3 regions of the Bacillus sp. KNSH39 genome follow, and region 2 is predicted to be linked to each of the others. Evidence: riboswitches for the same ligand, from Rfam matches in the RefSeq annotation. Region 2 holds a riboswitch; each other region holds the start of a gene.
What was found. Region 2 has a riboswitch for magnesium ahead of mgtE (magnesium transporter). Riboswitches for the same ligand answer to the same signal wherever they lie in the genome.
Positions count from the first base shown of each region.

Region 1: another riboswitch for magnesium. It lies ahead of ACUL40_RS00090 (P-type ATPase); the one in region 2 lies ahead of mgtE (magnesium transporter).
Region 3: another riboswitch for magnesium. It lies ahead of mgtA (magnesium-translocating P-type ATPase); the one in region 2 lies ahead of mgtE (magnesium transporter).

Region 1 is NZ_JBQXYO010000001.1:11,433-19,763, forward strand. Features, by position in the region: gene ACUL40_RS00055 (sulfurtransferase) at 1-289, shown strand, start outside; RNA gene ssrS (6S RNA) at 406-588, shown strand; RNA gene ssrS (6S RNA) at 610-793, shown strand; gene ACUL40_RS00070 (hypothetical protein) at 848-1,297, opposite strand; gene ACUL40_RS00075 (hypothetical protein) at 1,381-1,692, shown strand; gene ACUL40_RS00080 (glutathionylspermidine synthase family protein) at 1,696-2,934, shown strand; gene ACUL40_RS00085 (DUF350 domain-containing protein) at 2,927-3,313, shown strand; M-box (ykoK) riboswitch at 3,518-3,683, shown strand; gene ACUL40_RS00090 (P-type ATPase) at 4,019-4,744, shown strand; gene ACUL40_RS00095 (5'-3' exonuclease) at 4,877-5,743, shown strand; gene ACUL40_RS00100 (FbpB family small basic protein) at 6,100-6,240, shown strand; gene ACUL40_RS00105 (acyltransferase family protein) at 6,570-7,763, shown strand; gene ACUL40_RS00110 (YveK family protein) at 7,764-8,331, shown strand, end outside.
Region 2 is NZ_JBQXYO010000001.1:892,706-901,036, reverse strand. Features, by position in the region: gene ACUL40_RS04435 (peptidoglycan D,D-transpeptidase FtsI family protein) at 1-791, shown strand, start outside; gene ACUL40_RS04430 (SH3 domain-containing protein) at 803-1,630, opposite strand; gene ACUL40_RS04425 (RNA polymerase sigma factor) at 1,620-2,153, opposite strand; gene ACUL40_RS04420 (penicillin-binding transpeptidase domain-containing protein) at 2,591-4,558, opposite strand; gene ACUL40_RS04415 (phosphodiester glycosidase family protein) at 4,838-5,935, opposite strand; gene mgtE (magnesium transporter) at 6,093-7,421, opposite strand; M-box (ykoK) riboswitch at 7,701-7,866, opposite strand.
Region 3 is NZ_JBQXYO010000001.1:2,550,815-2,559,145, reverse strand. Features, by position in the region: gene ACUL40_RS12930 (DNA polymerase IV) at 1-837, shown strand, start outside; gene ACUL40_RS12925 (MgtC/SapB family protein) at 878-1,579, opposite strand; gene mgtA (magnesium-translocating P-type ATPase) at 1,652-4,357, opposite strand; M-box (ykoK) riboswitch at 4,689-4,856, opposite strand; gene ACUL40_RS12915 (hypothetical protein) at 5,025-5,564, shown strand; gene ACUL40_RS12910 (DUF3932 family protein) at 5,599-5,850, opposite strand; gene rnz (ribonuclease Z) at 6,040-6,963, shown strand; gene ACUL40_RS12900 (hypothetical protein) at 7,466-7,678, shown strand; gene sdaAB (L-serine ammonia-lyase, iron-sulfur-dependent subunit beta) at 7,844-8,331, shown strand, end outside.

The DNA.
Region 1 (8,331 bases), 880 kb from region 2:
GGAACTTGTCGATCATAAAGCAGGACATATTCCAACAGCGGTAAACCATTTCTGGAAGGATGGAATGTTGCAATCAGGACAATTTAAGAATGAAGCTGGGCAACAAGACCGATTCCAAAATCTGTCGAAAGATAAGGAAACAATTGTATATTGTGGTTCTGGTGTTACGGCATGTCCAAATATCGTTGCATTAAAATTGGCTGGATTCCAAAATGTAAAATTGTATGCAGGTAGCTGGAGTGATTGGATTTCTTATCCAGAAAATCAAATTGCAAAAGAAGAAGATTAATCACTTGCATGCAAAAATAATTTGTATTAAAATAAGGTCACAAGCAAGAGATTGCTCGAAAAACTTTGTATTTTACACATTAGAAACAATGTGATAATATAACGACAAGTAAATAATACATCCTGCGGTGTGCGTAACTTATTTATGTCTAAAACCGATGTTAGTTATACGGAAGCTCAATATTTAGCGACCATCATCAAGCCTTCCTTGTGGAGGAAGATGTACGGTAACTGTGAGGGCATCCACCTGCGAGTAGCGGGTTTTTGGACATTTACGAGGAGCGGCACGTGCGGGGGTCTTATTTCAACTAACCTTATATAAAATTCCTACGGTGTACGTAGCTTATGCATGTCTTAAACCAATAAGTTTAATATGGAAGTTCAATATTTAAATGTAGCTAACATGCCATCTTTTTAAGAAGGAAGTTACAAACATTTGTGAGAGCATCCACCTGTGAGAGCAGGTTTATGGACATCTAGAGAGAACGGCATATGTGGGGCTATATAAAAACCTTACGTTTTATACGTAAGGTTTTTTTGTTGCATAGATATATCAATATTATCTTGATTCACCTGTGAAGTTTCCGTAATAAATGTAGCACTTTCTGTCTTCATCAATCTCTCTTGAATCTAAGGAGAACTCCATAGACATGCCGTCTCGCTGAATATATATAATATCTGAATGAAGAGATGGTAAAATTTCTTCATAGTTCCATACATCTTGACTATCTACTATGTTTGAACTCGTTTCACTTAGTTCTCTAATTTCAAAACCGATGTAGGAGTATGTAGGGTCTGAAGGGTCATTTGCGAAAACTTCTTTTTGAATATAAATAACTGCTGTTCCGTCTGGATCAACCGAAGTTGCAGTAACAACATAAGTATTTTTCTCTTTAATAAAATATTCACAAGTCATGCGTGCGATAATTTCAGAATTAGAAATATTGGCGTAGTTCCATAAAGCAGGATACCCTTTCGTTTCATCATTAAGTCGATATTCTAAGCGCATTTAATCCCTCTTCTTCCTTTTTCTTCTACTTTATCATGCCATCCTATATAATAGGAATAGAATTTAAAAAGGGGAGTGCGAAGGTGACAAAAACGAAATGGCTAGTAGGTGGTGTCGTAACGTCTTTAATGACTGGCACTTTATTTGGTTGCGCACAAGATCTTCCCCCAAAACCAAATGATAATAGTTGTTCTGATTGGGATTGGGATGATGAACTTGGGGTATGGCAGTGTGATGATAGTAGTTCAGGTTATCGTGGGCATTATTTCTATGGTGGGCGATACTATCAAAATAAATCCACTTTTAAAAATTCATCGGCGTTTAAATCGTATCAATCGTCTGCTGAATTTAAAGGTGGAATTGGAAGCGGTTCAAAGGGAGGATTTGGGGGCTAAAATATGTCGCAATACATAAGGGATCGAAAAGAATTTTATTTGAAATATCCGGATTTTTGGTCGGATTTATATGAATGTGAGTATAGTTTGTTTCATGTTTTTTCTATAACAAATCAGACTTTGGACCAATTACACTTAGCGACTGAACGAATGGGGAAAATATTTTTTAAGACTGCTAGACTGCTGCGTAATTTAAGTGACGAACAGCTTCTAGATCTTGGCTTTCCATCCGCGAGTTTATCTTTCATTAGAATGAAAGGGCTCTATCCTGAATCTGTAATTTCGCGATTTGATTTTGCTGTAACAGAGGATAACAAAATCAAAATGCTTGAGTTTAATAGTGATACACCAACTTTTATTGTGGAATGTTTTCAAATGAATGGGAAAGTATGTGGAAATCTAGGCTATGATGATCCAAACTCGGATCAAGAACGATTGCTATCTTCTGGTGTAACGAAAGCAGTAATGGAAGCGACAAAGGGATTAGATAATCCAAATGTTGTTTTTACAGCACATCATGAACATATCGAGGATTGGAATACCACTATGTATTTAAGTCAGCTATGCCATGTTGAAAATAAAGTAGTGCCAATGTCAGAACTTAGAATTACAAAGGATGCTCTAGTCGATAAAGATGGGGCGAAGATTGATGTTTTATATCGCCAAACATATCCGATAGAAGATTTAATTGAGGATCAAGATCCTGAAACAGGAGATTTGGTAGGTGTGGAACTGTTACAACTTGTAAAAGCCGGAAAGCTTTTTATAATAAATCCTTTGTCAGCATTTTTACTTCAGCCAAAATCAATTCAGTGTCTTATTTGGGGGTTAGCAGAAGAAGAGGCCTTTTATACAAATGAGGAACAACAGTGGATTAAAGAATATATGTTACCTACATATTTAGAACCAGATTTATTTTTAGGAAAAGGTTCTTTCGTTCAAAAACCTTCATTTGGGAGAGAAGGAGATACAATTACGATTCGCGATAAAGACGAAAATATTATGCTTCAAAATGCACACCAAACATATAAAGCGTCACTGCCGATATTTCAAAAGTATATCGAACTGCCAGTCGTATCCTTGGAAACCGAAAAAGGGATCGAGAAACTGTCATATGTGTTTGGTTCGTTTTTAATTGCTGGAAAAGCGAGTAGTATCGGTATTCGTGCGGGAGAAAAGATTACAGGAAATGAATCGTACTATTTACCGGTAGGTATAAAAAGGAGGGGAAAAAATGATTAATTTTTTATTATATTTAGTAGTAACACTCGGCCTTTTATGTATAGGTCTGTTCTTGATGGAAGTGACAACGAAAGTAAAGGAATTTAAGTTAATGGCTCAAGGAAATAAGGCGGTAAGCTATGTGCTTGGAGGACGATTACTTGGGTTAGCTGTTGTTTTATATTCGACAGCAGCTAATTCAATTTCACTTCTTGATATGATTTCGTGGGGAGCAGTTGGGATTTTGGCTCAAATTATCGTCTTTTATTTAGCTGAGTGGCTTACACCACGCTTTAATATAAACAAAAGTCTCGAAGAAGATAATCAAGCAGTCGGTCTTTTTCTTATGTTTTTATCAATTTCAATTGGGATTGTAATTGCTGGTTGTATAACTTATTAAAAACTTTACGTTTAAACGTAAAGTTTTTTATTTTATTCCGTAAAAGCCCGATTGGTGAGGGCTAATAATCAGTGGGGGATGAACAAAACCCCCACTGATTAAAGTTACACTTTATATACGTTAGTTTGCCATACCTTTTGAAAAAATTGTAGGCTACGGTTGACATCTATTTTAAATAAGAGTAACATTTTCAATGTAATGAAAATAAGTCTCTGTTAGGTGAGGCTCCTGTATAGAGAAATGCTACTGCCCAAAAATGTCGAGAGACGCCAATGGGTCAACAGGAATGATCGAATTAAGGTTTTTCTTAACGTAGCTGGTAATGTACCTATGCTATACAGTGCTAAAACTCGGTGAGGGAGAGGTCCGTAGATTTCTAATTATATTAGAAATCGTTTATTTGTGTATGTAATGGCCGCTACTCTCTTAAGGGTAGGGGTCTTTTTTGTTACCAAGCTATGAGTAATTTCATAGTATAAACTATAAAATTAAACGAGGAGGTGAGGAGCATGTCAAATTCTGACTCGGTTCCGTTACCCATATACTTCAAATCAAAAATATATGATGTAGGCAGGAAACGATTTGTTCCTCCCTCTATATTTATCACAATGTAGCGTTTATAAAACGCGAGAAACTTTCACAGTAAAGTGGATAAATTGAGAAACAAAGCGTTTCTTCCTATGTTGTAAAGGAGGAGACGATAATATGTTATATGCAAACAAAACTGTGGGTAACACGTCATATAAACTAAGTAAAAAATCAATAAAAGAACAAACAATGCTCCAAAAAAATAAAGATTTATTAATTGAAATTGCAACAAGAGATGTCAAATCTGTATTTGCATATTTTAAAACAACAAGAGACGGACTATCAATGAAAGAGGCACAAAAACGTATTCAAGTATATGGCCGAAATGAACTAACTTCAAAAAGAGCACTTCTCGCAGAAGTCATGATGAAGCTTGGTGGCATGATTCCAGGTTTTTCAAAACAACGTGTGTGTGATGAATTACAACGTGAAACGATTACTGTATCTAGAGTAGAATGTTCTAGTAGTACAGGGCTAAATAGTGAACTGAAAATGATGGAGATACCAGTGCAAGAACTTGTACCTGGAGATATGATTTTTCTTTCGGCTGGAGATGCTGTGCCAGCTGATGTACGTATTATTTATGCAGATGATTTATTAGTGAATGAGTCTGTGTTAACGGGAAACGAAGCGAATATAGAGAAGTTTGAGAGCTGCTATCACCTTGAACGTAAACGATTTATTCCATTAAAACGGATGAAAGATTATAATCCACTTGAGCTTGAAAATGTATGTTTTAAAGGTTCGCATATCGTTAGTGGAAATGCAAAAGCTATCGTTGTTTCTACTGGAAAAAATACGTATTCAGGCATATTGCATACTTGTTGTAGTAGAACGTCTTAATGTGTTAATGGTGCTAAATATACAAAAACAATGTATAATAGACAAAGTTGAGCAAAAACGTAGAATGGTAATCTATTTATATAACCTTACGTGATAACGTGAGGTTATTATTTTTTTAATAGGAGAGGAATTATGAAAAAAGTATTATTAGTTGATGGTATGGCACTATTATTTCGTGCTTTTTACGCAACAAGTGTCTACGGACAATTTATGAAACGACAAGATGGAACCCCTACGAACGGGATTCATGGTTATATGAAACACTTGTTAACAGCTACGCAAGCGATCGAACCAACACATATCGTTACATGCTGGGATATGGGAAGTACGACATTTAGAACAGAATCGTTCTCGAATTATAAAGCAAATCGTGCAGCGCCACCAGAAGAATTAATTCCTCAATTTGATTTAGTGCAAGAAATGACTGCGAAATTATCCATTCCAGTTATCGGTATGAAAGGCTACGAAGCGGACGATTGTATCGGTACGCTTGCAAAACAATACTGCAATGAAGCTGAAGTTTATATTTTAACTGGTGATACAGATTTACTTCAACTTGTTGATAAGAACGTTACAGTTATGCTTCTGCGTAAAGGAATTGGAAATTACGAATATTACACACCGGAGAGAATCATGGAAGAAAAAGGTGTAGAGCCGTGGCAAATCGTCCATGCAAAAGCTTTCATGGGAGATACAAGTGATAATTATCCAGGTGTAAAAGGTATCGGTGAAAAAACAGCGTATAAGCTTATTCAAGAGCACGGAACAGTATCCGCTGTACTAGAAAATGTAGAATCATTAACAAAAGCGCAGCGTACGAAGATTGAAAGTGATTTAGAGAACTTAAATATTTCGTTGCAATTAGCACAAATTCACTGTGAAGTTCCAATTTCATGTTTACTAGAAGAGGGATTACACACAATGGATGAAGAAAAACTTAGATTTGTTTGTGAAGAAATGAATTGGGGAAGACCTGAAATATTAATAAATATGCTATAAATAGTTTGGAAAGAGGGATGTTGCATAAGTCGAACTTTGACTTGGTGACACCTTCTTTTTGTTTTTGTAAACAGTATGATAGTAAATAAAATTATGTCGAACTCAATTTTAAATATATAAATGTTTCGACAAGATATAATGATAAAAGTTGATGAAAATAGTAATTTTTATAATGAAGTGAATTAATTTCAACATAGTTTTAGAGAGTCTTTTTTTTCGTGTTCACAAAGTTGTCAGAAAATAAACGGAATTTTCATATGAAGTTCAAATAGAATTCACAACAATCAATTATTATAAGGACACACAGATAATTCTTTATCTTTTATATAAACCATCCCCCAAGGAGGACAATGAAAATGAGAAAAAAAGTGAGAAAATCTTTTAAACAATTATTAATTGAAAATAAACAATTACTATTAAATAATAAAGAAAATATGAAAGAAATTGAAGAGAGAATTGAGAAACGACATGTAGCATATAGTGGTGCTAGTAATTAAATAAAATAAAAAAGATAGCCTATGCAGGCTATCTTTTTTATTTTATATTGAAAAAACGCTATTCATCTCTTTAATTTATGTAAATTTGCAAGATATTTTTATAGCGTTTTTCTATCAATATTACTCATTTTTCGAGGTTGAAATTGGTATATACCAATTTTTGAGATTCGCTATTCATAATATTACAAAAAATGTTACAATACACTCAAATTTATACTATAAAATCATTTTAATATGAAAAATTGGAATGAAAAGAAAGGAGAGGAATATGAATAAAGATGTCGCTTTGAAATGATTATTATCATTTCATTAGGAGTTGATGTAAAAAGATGAAGAGATACGAGGAATTGGATTCTATAAGAGGGATTTCTTCATTAATAGTAATGATCGGTCATCATTTAATGATTTTTTCAGCATTTCAAAATTACAGTTATGAAGATAATAAACCATTTGTTGTGTATCTATTAAAAGAAACGCCTGCTCGTCTAATTTTTAGTAGTGGTAATGAATCTGTTATTATCTTTTTTGTTTTGAGCGGATTTGTTTTGTATGAATCTATTCAAAAAACCTATAGTAGTTATGGATCATACCTTTTAAAACGTATATGCAGAATATACATTCCCTATATTGTAGCACTAATTATAGCTATTATATGCCAGACTACAATTAGTGGATATGGTATTTCTTATTTAAGTGAATGGTTTAATCGCTCGTGGACGATTGAAAGTTCTTCAAGTTTAATAGCGCAACATATTTTATTGGTTGGGAAATATAATACAGATGCATATAACGGTGTGATTTGGTCACTTGTCCATGAAATGCGAATATCAATAATTTTTCCGCTAATTTTGATGATTTGCTTACGAAAAACGTTGAGGTGTTCATTACTATTATTGTTTAGTTTTAGTATATGTTCTGTCGTAATATTATTTTTGTTTCGCTCGGGCTTAACATTAACAAGCTATGCATTAACATTGCATTATACGGTGCTGTTTTTACTAGGGGCACTAATTGCGAAGTATAAAAATAAATTAATAGTTTTTTATAGTAATTGTACTAAAAACACGAAAATTGCATGGTTTTTATTTGCGATTTTACTTTTTATGTACGAAGGACTTATTGGAGAAATGAAAGTGCTCAATAATTTCATATTTCGAGACTACGTAGTGGCGATAAGTGCAAGTCTATTTGTCATATTAAGCTTGTCAATATCAACTTTGTCGTCCTTGCTACGCAATAAATACTTGTTATATTTGGGGAAGATTTCTTACAGTCTTTATTTATACCATATTATATCGTTGTTTTCCCTTATATACATGCTCCATGAAATATTACCGTTGCCTATTATTTTAATTTTTTCACTTGTTTTTTCGTTTATACTTGCAATACTTTCGTATATATATGTAGAAAAATTTGCATTCAGAGTCGGAAAGTATGTAACAAAACAAGTGGATAGAAAGAAGAGAGGGGTATCTGTAAAGAGTGACTTGCAGGATGTTATTCAGAAAAGGGCGGTGAAATAATTGAAGCAAGAAATGAGTATAAAAGATTTTCAACAATTATTGAAAAGAAGATTTGTAACGATTATTTTAACGATGTGTTGTTTAACCGCTTCTTTAGTTCTTATCTCTATGTATGTTTTAAAGCCGTCATATCAATATTCAATGCAAATTCTTGTTGGGAATTTAGATGAGTTTAATAAGGAAAATTCAACAAATAAAACACAAGAAAATAAGCAGCTAGTAACATCGTATGTTGATATTTTAAAAAGCCCATTAATTATTTCAACAGTCAAAAAAACTTTGGGATTAGAGCAATCAAGTTATGAATTAGCACAAAAAATTTCGGTGGTGAATATGGACAACTCACAAATTGTAACTGTTACAGTAAAAGATTCCAATCCGAAAGTCGTGAAAGACATTGTAAAGACATTGGCAGAGCAATCACAACAAAGTTTTCAACAGTACACAAATGTACAAGGTGTGAAAGTGTTGACGGATCCTGAGTTACAGGAACAGGCTGAAAAATTGTTTCCAAAATTTCAACTGATCATTCCTATTTCCTTAATTGTTAGTTTTTTTGTTGGGATAG
Region 2 (8,331 bases):
TAGATAAAGGTACTTTTCAGTATGATAATCAAAATAACATTACGAATGCACCTGGAACACCAACAGGTGAGATTACACCGAGGCAGGCTATCATTAATTCATCTAACACATTTATGACAGCAAAAGTAGCTCTGCCCTTATTCAACCAAAATAATGGAAATATAGAAAAAGTGGCACATATATGGACAGATTATTTAATGCAATTCGGCCTACGTTCTAAAACCGGGATTGATTTGCCCTTTGAAGAAGACGGACAATATGAATTCCATCCATCTAATAAATTTGAAAATGGGATTTCTGCTTTATTAAATGCCTCTTGGGGAGGAAATGAAGTGCATACTCCTCTTCAACTCGCTCAATATGCAGCAACATTGGCAAGTAAAGGTGATAAATATAAACCTCAAATCGTAAGTGCGATTATTGGTCAAGATGGTAAGGAAACCAAAAAGTTTAAAACCATTTTAGAAAGTTCAAATCGTTACCCGATGAACTTTTGGAGTGTCGTGCAAGGTGGAATGAGTCAAAATATAGAGGAAATTAAAAAGTTGCCCTTTGACGTCGCAGGTAAAACAGGTATTACAGGTTTTCCAAATGAGCAAGAAAGAATGATAAATCATTCTCTTTTCATTGCATATGCTCCTACTGAAGATCCACAAATTGCCGTTTCTGTCGTTATTCCTGGCAGTAATTCCGAAAAAAACATTGCCGCTCTCGTTACATCAGAAATTTTAGAGTACTGGAATACTCTTCAAAAAGAGAATAAAAACAAAGAGGAAGGTTCATTAAAGTGAACCTTCCTCTTTTACCATATAGAATCTATATTTATTATTTTCCATATACCTTCATTATTCTTTTCGAACATAAATGAATATTTAATATCAGTTAAAATGTACTCTTTCTGTACATATCCAGTATTACCGTTAATTGTCGATATTTTTATATATCCATCATTCTGCACTTTTTCTGGAATCCAAGCTTTTACCATTTCATTAGATACTTCATATAAAACTTGTGATTCTCGCTTTGGTTCTGCTAAAATTTTTGTTTTATTTCCAGTAACAGTTGCATATATAAAATGTGCTTGCTTTGGTTGGTTACTTTCCGTCAATCCACTTGGTACTTTATATACTTGCTTTGTATCATTTCCAAACTCTCCTCCCATTGTAAGGGCGACTTGCAACTCATGAAAAATATCTTCATCAAACTTCAGTTCATCCTTTTTATAACTCTTCCCTTTAAATAGAACTTCATCATTTAACGCTTTGTACAAGTCATTTTCATTTTTTGAGTTCGTACTTTGATATAGTTCATTCATAAATTGTTTTAATGATGGATCTTGAGCAGACTCATCTTTTGTTTTAGGCTTAATTTGAGTACTACTTTGTACTGGTGATTTATTATCATCAAGCCAAGGTTGTTGAACAATGAAAAATAACATTGTACAAACTAAAACAACTACAATAGGTAATGCTTTTTTATGAAATGGTCTTTTATGTTTTACAAAATCCACTTCATTATTTTCGTATATAGACTGCTTTATTTTAGAAATAAATTCTTCTTCATCTTTACGATTCTCCATTGGGCCTTTTTTTATTTTTCTATACCAGTCAGGATTTTGTTTATTGTTCATCACTACTACCCTCCCCTATTAATTTTGAAACCTTACTTCTTGCTCTACTTAATCTCGATTTTACAGTTCCAATGGATACTCCTAATGTTTCAGCCATTTCTTCATATGATAATTCATATTTTGCGTCCAATATAATTATTTCACGGTGCTTTTTAGGTAGTTTTAATACAACCTTCCACACCTCATTCATCTCTTCTTGGTTAAAAAATTCTTGTTCTGCTGACAGGGATTGCTTATCGTCACTAAAAAATCCTATTAAAGATATCCTTTTAAAATAGGAGGATTTCAAATAGTTTATTGCCGTATTTCTTGTGATTTTTAAAATCCACGTTTTAATAGATGACTCCTTTCGAAATGAATTCCAATTTTTAAACACCTTTATAAATACATCTTGCGTGATATCATCTGATAAGTGTGGATCTTTCGTAATAATAAATGAATAATTCCATACATCTTGCCAATAGTCTTTTATAACATAGTCCAGCTCATCATGATTACACTTTTCAATAAACGTCTGTTCCATTTCCACACCTCAAACTTATTTGAATAAACATAAAAACTGCCCTCACTTTTATTATGGTTTCAATATATAGACAAGATACAAGTTTCATTTGTTCCATTGTTTATCTTTTTTCAAGCAGAATAATACTACTAAAAAACAAGTAAAGCATACAATGATAAAATTCTACTCATGAAAATCTGTTTTTTGAATTTAACGTAACACTCCACTTGTCCATTTCAACTTGCTATACTCTTCTATTTACCATTAGCAATGCCAACTTTTCAGAAATGAAAATTAAGATAAGGTATTAACTTTCTAGAGTCGCAGCAAAAAAGCATTCTCGATTAGAAAGAATGCTTTTTTGAAATTTCATTGCTCTATATTTTCACCAATTTATATCTTTGAGTTAAGCAAACATGTAATAAATGTAGTCAAAAAATTCACCTTATAATTAAGTATTATTTCTGAAATACATGTTTTACTTTTTCACCTGGAACGTTACTTCCCCCTCTTCCTTTTACATCTTCAATCATCATTGTAACAATCATGTCTGGCGCATTTGCATCGAAAGCTGCGAACCATCCCAGTTCTTTTCCGTCTGCTTCTTTCGACTCTTTCAGTTCTGCTGTACCAGTTTTACCAGCAAGCGTTACACCATCAACCTTTGCAATTCTCCCTGCACCATCAAGGTCATTAATGACTTTGATTAATGCACTCTTTAATATTTCTTGATTCTTTTTAGAAACCACATTTTCTTTCCAATTCCCTGCTACTTTTGCTTCTTTTAAAAGATGTGGCGACGGAATATTCCCTTCATTCACAATCGGTGCATATGTTAATGCTAAATGAAGTGGCGTCATTAATACTTGTCCTTGTCCATAGCCCGTGTCTGCTAGTTGAATATCGTTTTTTATCCCATCTTTTGCAATGATTGAAATAGGAAATTCGTATTCGATTGGTAATTTTTCATAAAATCCGTACTTTTTAAATTCCTTTACATACTGATCTTTTCCCATTTTCAAAGCTTGTTGAGCAAAATAAATATTATCAGAATACTTCATTGCCTTATCAAAATCAATTGGACTTGCATCCTTTACACGCGTTACATAGTAATTTCCCCAAGATGAATCTTTTGTCCACTTCAATCCTTGAATTTTAAATTCTTCCTTCGGATTTATTGTGTTTGTTTCCAAACCAATTGCACCTGTGATCGTTTTAAATACGGAACCTGGTACAAATGCTTGTGTAAAGCGATTCGTCATTGGTAGTTTCGAGTCGTTACTCCATGCTTCTCGTTGGGCTTTCGATGCTCCTCTAACTATTATATTTGGATTATAAGCAGGGCTACTTACAAGTGCGATTGTTTCACCTGTTTTAGGATTGACCGCTGCACTAGACCCTGCTTCAGTTTTCATCTCATTAAAGATTTTTTCTTGAATTGCAGCATCAATTGTTAACGTAACATTTTCTCCTTCTTTTGCTTCTTTTTTTGCTACGTTTTTAATCTCTTTCCCCTTCTCATCTTCTATAAATACGCGTCCACCCTTTTCACCACGCAATTTATTTTCTAACACTTTCTCTAAACCAGTCTTACCTACTAAATCATCTGCTTGATAACCTTGTTTTTGAAGTGATTTTAACTCCTCCGCATTCACCTTTCCTATATATCCAGTTAAGTGTGCCGCTGCTTCACCTAATGGATACGTACGAATATTTACTGGGTGAGATGAAACTCCTTCTAATTCAATATAATCATTCTGTCTGGTTCCCTCTTTTAAAATGCCAATTGGTACAAAGGAGTCTGGTTTTATCCATTTCGCTGTGAGCTTTTGTTCGACCTCTTCTATAGACATATCAAGTAATTGTGCTACTATTTCTTTCGTTTGCGCTGCTGTTTCGCCTAGTTTCTCTGGAATAATTCCAACCTCAGTCGCTTTACCATTCGTTGCAAGCCCTTTTCCATTTCGATCATATATTTCTCCGCGTTTTCCTTGCTCTATTTGCATACGTACTTTGTAATCTTTTTTCATACCTGGGAAGATGAAGTCTGGTGTCCAATCTATTTCCCAAGACTCTTTATCTTTCACAAGTTTTGCTTCATGGATGAATGAAACTGGTCCTACATCCGTATCCATCTTAACTTCAAAAAGAAAAAGCTCTTTATCTTTCGTATTCTCTCCTTTCATTTTAACTTTTAAATTATTAGCTCCAATCCCCTCATAGATTTTTTGATATTTTTCTGTGAATTCTTTTTTAGAAATCGATTTTTTGGCATGGTCTGATAAATGATCATACATATTTGCAAATTTTCTATCATTCCATAAATTGATATATTCTTCAAATGCTTGTTTTGGTGGTTCGTTTTTATTACATCCTACCAACAAAACTGCGAAACAAACGAAAAGCAGCATCCATAATTTTTTCAATTCAATCTTCTCCCTTAGTTAAAAATGATGATTCCTTTCGTAATTTATTTAATAAAAAATGTTTTAACGCTTAATAGACAGTGAAAGTAAGGATATTGTTCCATATTTACAAAAAACTAAAAAAGAGTGATAAGAATTCCGTAAATTTGGAATCCTCATCACTCTCATTTGATATTGTGCAAATCATGAATATGAAATAATAATTTCTAATTTCAAAAAATAATTTCAATTTTCCAACTAACGAGATAAAAATCATGTATTTGTTCTATTTTTAATAATTCATAAATTCGTTGAAATGTTCGCATCAAATTCATCTGATGTTTTGGTATCTATTTTTCTCCCATCAATTGTCATCTTTATTTTTTGTTTTTGGTTTGCTGTTACCACCCAAGCATTAGGTAAATAACGATCTTCATGTGATAATGTAGAAGGTGAATTTATAACCTTTCCTCCTAAATATAGAGTAGCAGAAGAACCACCATCCATAGCCATTGCATTTATAGCACCTTTTTCATATAGAATATCTTGACACTCTTTTAACGTAGCCCCTATACTATGCGTCTGTCTACCGTCAATGACTAGAAACATAATTGTACCATCTTCTTTTTGGGCCATAATACTTCGCGGAGCAGAACCCCAACCACCGTCTCCTTCTGTAATCATTTTTTCTCCATTTACAATTAACTGTGGCATAAATCCTGCTGCTGAAACGACTTGTTTATCCAAAAGTTGTTGTGTAGAATAATTTCCTGTTATCATTTGTCCAAACTTTGTTAAGCCTGTAATAATTGTAGGGGTATTTCTATCCATATTCGTATCAATAACTTTCCCATTTTCTATTACAATTCCAGTAGCAACATTTCCTCCACCCCTTCCTGTTTCATCTGCAAATCCACTTGCATTCACAGCAACAAGTGCATGATTACGCTTTGCCATTACGCTAATTTTTTCTCCTCTGTTAGCGCCCTGTGTTCCTTGATGGCTAACAAGTTTAACATTGAAGGGATTGCTAATAGTAACTAAATTTCCTTCAAAAAGAAAGCGACTATCTTTGTGACTTTTAATCGTTTCTACATCAATTTCTAATGGCTGATTTTTAAATTCTTCTAATCTTTTTCCTGCTATTTTTTTATAAATATGCTCATCACTATTTGACCATTTCGGATGATTAATTCTATCTTGCAATTTATCTAGTTCCTTTTGGGATAGGAATGTATATTTCGCATATTGCGGATGCTGAGAAGTTAGTATACTCCCAGCCATTGTTATGCGAAGCTCTCGGCCATAGCTAGTACCAAATAATATGCCTATACCAATAAGCATGAAAATAGACAATAGAAGCAAAATTCGTTTGAAGATTTTTCTGAGATGTTTCATAGTTTTATCCTCCAGCATTCATTACATTCAATAAATCCATTAAAATATTATTTATCTAAATACAAAAGTGTTTGATTTCCTCATGTCTGAATTCCCCAATATACTTTAGCAATTCAGGCAAAATACTTATTCCGATTTTCGTTTTTTTAGTGTATATTTATAAATTTAATAACGTTTTTGCAACCATGAAATAAATTACTAATCCTGTTCCATCAACAAATGTTGTAATAAATGGACCTGAAACAACTGCAGGATCTAATTTTAACTTTCTTAGAATTAAAGGTAAAACAGCTGCTACAAGAGAGGCCCAAATAACAATAAATAATAAAGTAATTGCTACAACTTGTGCAACTTCTGTTCCAACTCCTAACATATAAGCACGAGTGAGGCCAGCTATTCCAAGTGCAAGTCCGAGAAGCATCCCTATTGCAAATTCCTTTTTCATTACACGGAAAATATCTTTAAATTTGACCTCTCCAATACCGATTGCACGAGTAATTGTTGCTACAACCTGTGTTCCTGTATTCCCACCAGTACCTACTAATAACGGAACAAAGAAAGCAAGGGCAACTACAGTTTCAATTTCATCTTCAAAATACTTTAATACTGTACCTGTATATGCCTCAGCAACAAAAAGAAGTAATAACCATGGTAGGCGTTTTAAGAAGATGCTCCAAATGCTAGCTTCAAAGTAAGATTGATTCAATGGCTCACTTCCGCCTAACTTTTGAATATCTTCTGTAGCTTCTGCTTCCATAACATTCATTACGTCATCAAAAGTGATAATACCAATCATTTTATTATTTGCTGTTGTCACAGGTATTGCTGCTAAATTATAATTCAGTAGCTTTTTTACAACTTCTTGCTGGTCAACTTCAGCTTGTACTGAAATTACCTCTTGAATCATAATAGTAGATAATATCTCTTCATCTGCTGCTAGTAATAACTCATGTATGGAAACGATTCCCTCAAGATAACCATGACTATCTAGAACATAACTATAAGATATTGATTCTACATTTTCAGAATGTTCCCTAATGTACTTCAATGTCATTTTTACTGACCAATTTCCTCTAACTGCAACAAAATCACTTGTGACAAGACTTCCTGCCGTTTCAGGTTTGAAATTCATCAATTTTTTTACGTTATGTTTTGTAATTTTGTCTAGATACGCCATTAATTTAGCTTGTTTTTCAGGATGAACCGCTAGAAGTAAATCTACTAATTCATCAATCGGTTGTAAATTTAGTAACTTTTTAGCTTTGTTTTCAGATAAGTGAATTAAGATATTATATTTTTCTTCTGCACTCATATATTGAAGAATTTTAGAGCTTTTTAATACGGGAATCGTATTTAGCAATATGATTTGATCTTCAATTGAAAATCTTTTTACTTCTTGCGCAACATCATACGACGGAAGACGTAAAACTTTCTCTGCATCCAAATTATTTTTGGTTACAAGTAATTCTTTTAATAATTTCTTCATGTTAACTCCTCCTCATATTGCTAAGGGAGACTCTAGAGTTTCATGAGTGGTTTTGTTTTATTTTATCTGTCTTAAATTTTTTATTAGAGCAATAATAGTTACATTGCAATCAATCCATTATTTAGAATTACCTCCTTTTTGAATATAGACAAGATAAAACAAATAACATTAAACAGAAAAACCTTTACTCAAAAAGGAGTAAAGGTTTTTTACAATACAAATAAATGATTATTAAGACAGCTCTGCCAAAATCTCAGAGGTGCCTTTCTATCAAATCGTATACCACTCCCTCGTTGAGTTTTAGCACTGTATAGCATAGGTTTTTATAACCAGCTACATTAAGAAGGGCCTTAATCCGACCGTTCCTGTTGACCCATTGGCGTCTCTCGACATTTTTGGGCAGCAGCGTTTCTCTATACAGGAGCCTCACCTAACAAAGTTTATTGAATTACTTCAAAATTTAAACCAGAATTTAATATTTGTCAACTGACTTTCAAATCCATTCATAAAAAATCTTTTATAGAAAATGAAATTATATTTTATTATAAATTTAAAATTCTCCTTAAAAAACATAGAATTTAAATAGATTTAATTCGAAGAAACGTTATGAAACATATGAAACTTATTGTTTTCAATCAAATTCCAACTTTATAACAGAGGATGAATAATTAGTCATTCTGTATATTAAAAGAATATTCTTAACAAATCTTCTTTTATGATTAAAATCTTCTTTACGGTTTATCAAATTTATATGGTTAAACTACTCAATCAAACTATACACTAAAGTCAAAAATATGTACTTATACAGAATGATTACATACATTTTCTCATATCATTTCTCAAAGGACTATAAAGCAATAAAACAGATAAAATTAGAAATACGGTTGCTTGACAAGCAAAAAAAATATAT
Region 3 (8,331 bases), 1.7 Mb from region 2:
CAACAAGCACTATTAACAGAGTTGCAGCTTCCGTGTAGTATCGGAATCGCTCCAAATCTTTTCCTAGCAAAAACAGCTTCTGATATGAAAAAACCTCTCGGTATTACCGTACTTCGAAAACGTGATATTCCAGAAATGATTTGGCCACTTTCAGTTGAAGCAATGCATGGGATTGGAGAAAAAACAGCTGAAAAATTAAATGAAATTCATATACATACAATTGAACAGTTAGCGAAGGGAGACGAGCATATCATTCGCGCTAAAATTGGCAAGCACGGTATTGATTTACAAAAGCGTGCAAAAGGTACGGATGATAGGGAAGTGGATCCGAGTCAAATGGGCCAACATAAAAGTGTCGGTAACTCGATGACTTTTTCAAAGGATATGGATGAAGAGAAAGAATTACTTGATATGTTAGAACGGTTATCAAAATCAGTGAGTAAAAGATTACAAAAGCGAACCCTTGTTAGCTATAATATTCAAATTATGATTAAATACCATGATAGGCGAACAGTAACACGGAGTAAGCAATTGAAAAATGCAATTTGGGAAGAACGCGATATTTTTCAAGCAGCATCCCGTTTATGGAAGCAACATTGGGATGGTGATTCCGTTCGTTTACTAGGTGTTACAGCTACTGAAATAGAGTGGAAGACAGAATCGGTGAAACAATTAGATTTATTTTCATTTGAAGAGGATGCGAAAAAAGAACCACTACTTGCTGTCATTGATCAAATTAACGATAAGTATGGAACACCGATTTTACAACGAGGTAGTCAACTACTACGTAAGCAAGAGAAGTCGTTTCAACAAAAGTTAGAAAATAAGTTTATGTAGAAGGTGTCATGAAGTAGTAAAATCATGACACCTTTCCTAGTTAACTCGCTTCTAAATTTAAAGAAGTCTTCCATCCAGCTCCAGTAACGCCAGATTCTAATAGCATTCTACTTACTATTTTTTCAATTAAGATAGCCGCATTTGTCTTGCAATGTAATGTAGCCTGTATACACACCTTTTGATTAGAATCTACGTCTTCACTATACAACTCTTTTAAACCGATTCCTTCTGTACTTACCATATGCATAAGTAAAAAACGAATATGTGCTTCATTTTCTTCTGAACAAGTAAGGGAAAGTAAGTAGTTCGTTTGTTCTGGTGATTCTTCTTTTGATTTTTTATTCATAAAAAGAGCAATTGGGCGAAGAAGTATATTTGCTAGTAACACGCCTGCTGCACCTAATATAGCTGCAACGAGGAAACCGGCGCCTGTAAGAGTACCGACAGCAGCTGCACACCATAAAGTAGCTGCTGTATTTAGCCCTCTAATACTAAAACCATCGCGGATAATAACGCCACCCCCTAAAAATCCAATACCACTAACGACTTGAGCAGCAATGCGGGATGGGCTAGCATCATGATCAAGCATGACGGATAATAAAACAAATATACAGGCACCAAGTGATACGAGAGCATTTGTCCGTAACCCAGCCATTCGGTGTCTCCATTGTCTTTCCATTCCAATGCAAGCTCCTACAATAATTGCTATAACTAACCTGAATACAATGTCGTACCATACCATCATGGTCACCTCCATATATAATATGTGTTATGTTTTTTAGAATGAGCGGGGGATACCCACTCATTCTTATTTTTACAACCAGCTATGAAACTTTTTAATATAAAGCTTTTTCAGGAATTGTGTTAAAAAAGCGTAGCCTAATAGTATTCCTACTAACCAAGGGAAATAGTTAAGTGGCAATGCTTGTAAACCAACGGCTGCACCAAGTGGTGAGAATGGAATATAAATCCCGATTGCCATAATAAGAGCGGTTAATAAAACGACTGGTGTTGATGCAGTGCTTTGAATAAATGGAATCTTTTGTGTTCTTATCATGTGAACAATTAAAGTTTGTGTTAACAACCCAACGACAAACCAACCGGACTGGAATAATGATTGCTCGCTCGGTGTATTTGCACCAAATACATTCCACATGACTACGTATGTGATAATATCAAATATAGAACTAATTGGGCCGATACAAATAATGAAGTTTCGTAAGTTTGCAGTATCCCATTTTCGTGGTTTTTCTAGAAACTCTTTATCCATTTTGTCCCATGGAATAGAAAGTTGTGAAATATCATAAAGTAAGTTTTGAATTAAAAGATGAATGGCAAGCATCGGTAAAAAAGGAATGAAAGCACTTGCTACTAACACGCTAAACACATTACCGAAGTTAGAGCTAGCTGTCATCTTAATATATTTTAAAATATTTCCGAATGTAGTACGTCCTTCTAAAATCCCTGCTTCTAATATAGTTAAACTTTTTTCGAGTAGAATAATATCGGAAGCTTCTTTCGCAATATCAGTAGCAGTATCAACAGATATTCCGACATCAGCTTCACGTAATGCTACAGCATCGTTAATGCCGTCTCCCATGTAACCTACAGTGTGTCCATTTCCTTGTAATGCGTGTATAATACGAGATTTTTGCATGGGATTAAGCTTCGCAAATACAGTCGTTTCTTCGGCAAGTCTTGCTAATGCTTTATCTGGTAAAGAATCAATCTCGTAACCGAGGATTGGTTCGCAGATATCTAATCCAACTTCTTTACAAACCTTTCTTGTAACAATTTCGTTATCGCCAGTTAAAATTTTCACTTGTACACCATGTTTTTGTAATGCTTGAATTGCAGCTGCTGCAGATGGTTTCGGTGGATCTAAAAAGCCGATATATCCAGCGAGAATCATATCAGTTTCGTCTTTTACTGCGTACTCTGTATCATTTATTCTTCTATCTTTTTTATAAGCCACAGCAATAACCCGCATACCTTCACTATTTAGTGTCTCACTTATTTTTTTGACATTTGAACGTATTTTCTGGGTGAGTGGAACGATTTTTTCATCCACTTCAGTGTAGTTACAAATTGATAAAATTTCTTCTACGGCACCTTTACAAACCATTGTATGTTCACCTGAAATATCCTTTACGATGACTGACATACGCCGGCGGGCGAAATCGAATGGAATTTCATCTAGCTTTTGAAAAGCTGATGGATTAAATGTATTGTTTTCCTCTGTATGCTTAATAACAGCTTTATCTATTAAATTTTTCAATCCAGTTTGATAGAAACTATTTAAATAGGCAAATTGCAAGACGCGATTGCATTCATTTCCCTTGGGATCTAAGTGACGAACAAGGACAACGTTATCTTCTGTTAAAGTTCCGGTTTTATCTGTACAAAGAATGTTCATAGCACCTAAGTTTTGAATAGAATTTAGCTGTTTTACAATTACTTTTTGTTTAGACATTTTAACGGCACCTTTAGCTAAATTAGCAGTTACAATCATTGGTAACATTTCAGGTGTAAGGCCAACAGCGACGGCAATAGCGAAGAAGAAAGCTTCTTGCCAATCACCTTTTGTGAATCCATTAATGAGAAGGACAATAGGTGCCATAATAAGCATGAATGTAATTAAGAGCCAGCTTACTTTGTTTACACCTTTATCAAAGTTTGTTTCTACACGCTTTCCAATTACCTTATTGGCTAAAGAGCCGAAATACGTATCGGTACTTGTTGAGATGACAACAGCTTTTGCGCTACCACTTACAATATTTGTTCCCATGAAACAAAGGTTTTCCATATCGAGTGGATTGTAATTTTTTTTCATGTTTGTCGGTAAGATATGCTTATTTTCTGTATGGTAGCAGTGTTCGTATTTTTCTACAGGAAGTGCTTCCCCTGTTAAAGAAGATTGATTAACAAATAAATCTTTAGCGGATACAATACGCACATCAGCTGGAATGATATCACCGGCTGAAAGGGAAATGATATCGCCAGGTACAAGTTCCTCAATTGGAATTTCTGTTGTGTAATTTCGATTTAAATTCGTTACATTTTTTGTTTCATGTACAAATCCATTTATTCTAAATACGCTTGCAGTTGTTCGAACCATAGCTTTTAAATTATCGGCAGCTTTTTGAGAACGAAATTCTTGGGAAAACCGAATTGTTGCACTAAGTAGTACCATTGCAGATACGACAATTGTTCCTTGCATATCATCCGTGAAAAAGGAGAGTGCTCCAAGAGCTAATAAAACGAAAATAAATGGATTTTTAAATGCCGACAGAAATTGAATGTACCACGGTGCCATTTTATTATGAGCTATTTCGTTCGGACCATATAAAGAAAGTCTACGAGACGCTTCTTGTTTAGATAATCCATCTTGTGTTGTTTCTAAAAGTTTTAACGCAGAGCTTACATCTTGTGTTGCAACCTCCACTAATAATTCGTTATTTGTTTTCATGCTATCTTGCTCATAAGCATGCTTTGTTTCTTGTCTTTGTAAATTAAACATCGGTAGTTCCTCCTCTGTCATGAAGGAGGAAACAATCTGTTACCTAACTATTTGAAATGGTGAGGAACAGTTTCTTTCCTACCTACATGATGAAATATGAATGTAAAACGTATGGGTATCTGGGCCGAATCATCAATTGCCAACTGTTCCTCACCTCCGTACAATTTAGTAGTTTCTGAATATGCTATGTTTGTTTCATAGTAAGGTGCATATAGACGTAAAAAGACCTTTACTCAAAACGAGTAAAGGTCTGAATTCGCAGTTAAAAGAGTCCACAACAAAGACTGTTAGTAGACATAAATAAAAACAGTTTTTGTGTATGACAAAATACATGCACCTCTCCCTCGTTGAGTTTTAGCACTGTATAGCATAGGTACTGAAACCAGCTACATTAAAAAAGGCCTTCATTCCGACCTTTCCTGTTGACCCATTGGCGTCTCTCGACATTTTTGGGCAGCAGCGTTTCTCTATACAGGAGCCTCACCTAACAGAGACCATATTCAATTACATGTTGAATGTTAGCACTGTAAAATTGTAGTGTCAATATCTTTTTTATCTGTGTTTTTAAAATATTAAACGGATTTATAATAGATATGTGGGATGAAATGTATGATATTGATTATAAATAATATGAAAAATAAATATTTTTATAAAAGGGGAATTTGTAATGGGACCACAAAATTTTATTATAAATATTGAGAATCAAAAGTGGTTGTTTAATGAGCAGGAAGATTTATGTTCTCACGGGGAAATTTATTTAAATGTGGATGGAACGATTATTACACAAACAGGTATGGATGAGGAATGGGGAATAAGTGAATCAGCTTTAGCTCTGTTACGAACTTTAGATAAAGAATATATTTGTGATATTGAAAATGAAGAGGGGCTTATTTTGCACGGATGTGGCACTATGCTCATGTTAGGATGCCCAATTTCAATTCATTGGACTATAAACCATATAGGTGAAAATGTGGTTTTAAAGGATTTTGTCAAAGTTATTTCTACTGATCAAAAGGCTATATACTATGAAGGGCTTCATATAGAAGTAAATGAAAATGAATATAGAAAACAAATTGTTTCTTTTGCACTACAAGCAAAAGAATTATTTAATAAATCAAGTGAAAAGATAATTTCAAATGAGTTTGAGCGAAGTATGTATACCGACTTTTGGACGGAATATAATCATTTGCTAAATAAGTATAAATAAAAAAGCACTGTAACCAGTGCTTTTTTATTATAGATTACGAGATTGTAGGGTTTTCAAAAATAACAATCTCTGAACTGTTTGTAGTTGAAACGCGTTGGGCGTAATATGTTAAAGCTGAAGAAATATATGCTGGTAACGTATCATTTGTATGTGATGTTGTATATTCATGGATTAATTCCTTTAAAGTTGTCCATTCTAATTGTGCTGGGTGATCAGACACGAAAGAACTTACCCAGCGATCAAATGAAGATGAAAAATCAGTTTGTAAACGAAATACTTCTTTCATAATAAAACGCTCCCTTAAAATGTAGTATAATCATTTTAACACAAAACACGAACGATTGCTAAATTTTTTAAGTATAATGTTCGTGTTATATAGTTGTCTAGATGATTGGTTATGTAAATTCAATTTGCCATTTGAAATAACATTCCGTAAGATGAGAGATAGAGTATATTTAGAGCTGGAGGAAAGAAAGTGGAATTTGTATTTTTAGGAACTGGTGCAGGTGTTCCTTCAAAAGGAAGGAACGTTTCAGCAATTGCTTTACAATTGTTAGAAGAACGAGGACAAACTTGGTTATTTGATTGTGGCGAGGCCACGCAACATCAAATATTACATACATCTGTACGTCCGCGCCGCATTGAAAAAATATTTATTACGCATTTACATGGCGATCATATTTTTGGATTGCCTGGTTTATTAGGTAGCCGTTCATTTCAAGGAGGAACTACGCCTTTAACGGTGTATGGACCGAAAGGAATTAAACAATTTATTGAAGTGGCATTATCGGTAAGTACGACACATGTGAAATATCCACTTGAAGTTGTGGAGATAACAGAAGAAGGTACCGTATTTGAAGATAATGAATTTTATGTAGAAACGAAAAGATTGTCACACGGTATAGAATGCTTTGGATATCGTATTGTAGAGAAAGATATACAAGGTGCTCTTTTAGTTGATAAGTTGCTTGAGATGGGTGTGAAACCAGGTCCAATCTTTAAACGTTTAAAAGATGGTGAAGTAGTTGAATTAGAGGATGGCACGATATTAAATGGAAATGAGTTTATCGGCCCACCTCAAAAAGGAAGAATTATTACTATCTTAGGTGATACGCGATATTGCGAAGCGAGTAGGGAGCTTGCGCAAGATGCAGATGTACTTGTCCATGAAGCGACTTTCGCAGCAGAAGATGAGCAACAAGCGTATGATTATTTTCATTCTACATCTAAGCAAGCTGCGAGCATTGCACTTCAGGCAAATGCGAAGCGACTAATATTAACTCACATTAGTTCTCGTTATCAAGGAGATACATATAAGGAATTATTGAAAGAGGCTAGAGAGTTGTTTTCTAATACAGAAATAGCGACAGATTTGAAATCATTCCCAGTAGAAAAATAATAATTTTGTAAAAAATGGTAACGGCGGGTTACCATTTTTTTATGTCTAAAAAAATTTAAAAATAAAACTGTTATTATTTTATACTTATACTTGGATGGTACAGAAAATTAGAATGGTTTGAATATATACGATAAAAATACGAAATAATGATTATTTAGAAAAACTGTTATATAAGTCAGATGACATACAAGTGATACAAATAGCAGAAATGGACTGTTATTCAGAACTTTTAAAATTCAACAAAAGTAAGCGTTTTATAAAAAACAAGCTATAATGAGGGCAGATTATAATTTATGATAAGTCGCATGTATTTTAGTCATTATCGTAACAAGTGAAGTTGACTAAATCATGAGAGAGTAACACGAGAATTATAATAGGAAAGATATTACTATTATTTGTCATAAGTCTTTTTCACTTTTTAGCTAAACGATATGATTAGCAAGTGTAGCTATTGCGAGTTCCTTAGTAGAAGCTTTTTATTAATAAGGTGGTGGAGATTTAATTGGTACACCACTCTTTAAAAGAGTTCAGAACATCAGCAGGTAGTCTAGGCGGAATAGCGGGTGCAAATTTAGTTGCATTAGCAATGGTTATATCACTTGTTTATGCTATGCTTGCAATGGCTTCTGTGTTAAACTTTGGATTGCTACCAGACTTTATTCTGGATCATCTTGTATCATTTTTAAATGAAAATAATGCTAAGATTCTTATGTAGTATGATAACTGGTATTATTTCAGGTTATATTGGATTACTTTTATTCAAAAACTATCCAATTCGTACAGCAGAACAAATTCGTGGTACAACTGGAAAAGCGACAGATGTAGCAACTTAATAGAATAGTAGAATAAATTTTTTCATAGAGGTTTAGGGGGAGTTATGATGAAGTATCGCTCAGTATTTGATATTATCGGTCCAGTTATGATTGGACCATCAAGTTCACATACAGCAGGCGCGGCAAGAATGGGGCAAGTTGCTCGCCAGCTGTTTCGTCATGAACCAGAAAGAGTAAGCATTTCGTTATATGGATCATTTGCAAAGACGTATCGAGGGCATGGTACGGATGTAGCACTAATCGGTGGAATATTAGGATTTGAAACAGATGACTTACGTATTCCAGAGGCGCTAGAAATAGCAAAAGAGCGCGAAATTGAAGTGGAATTCATTGAAGAAGATGCCAATGCACCTCATCCAAATACAGCGAGAATTCGTTTGTATAAAGGTGAAGATGAAATTGAAGTTGTTGCTTGCTCAATTGGTGGCGGTAAAATTGAAGTTGTAGAATTAAACGGATTCGATCTTCAATTATCAGGCACGAGCCCAGCACTACTTATTGTAAATAACGATCGCTTCGGTGCTATTGCAGCGGT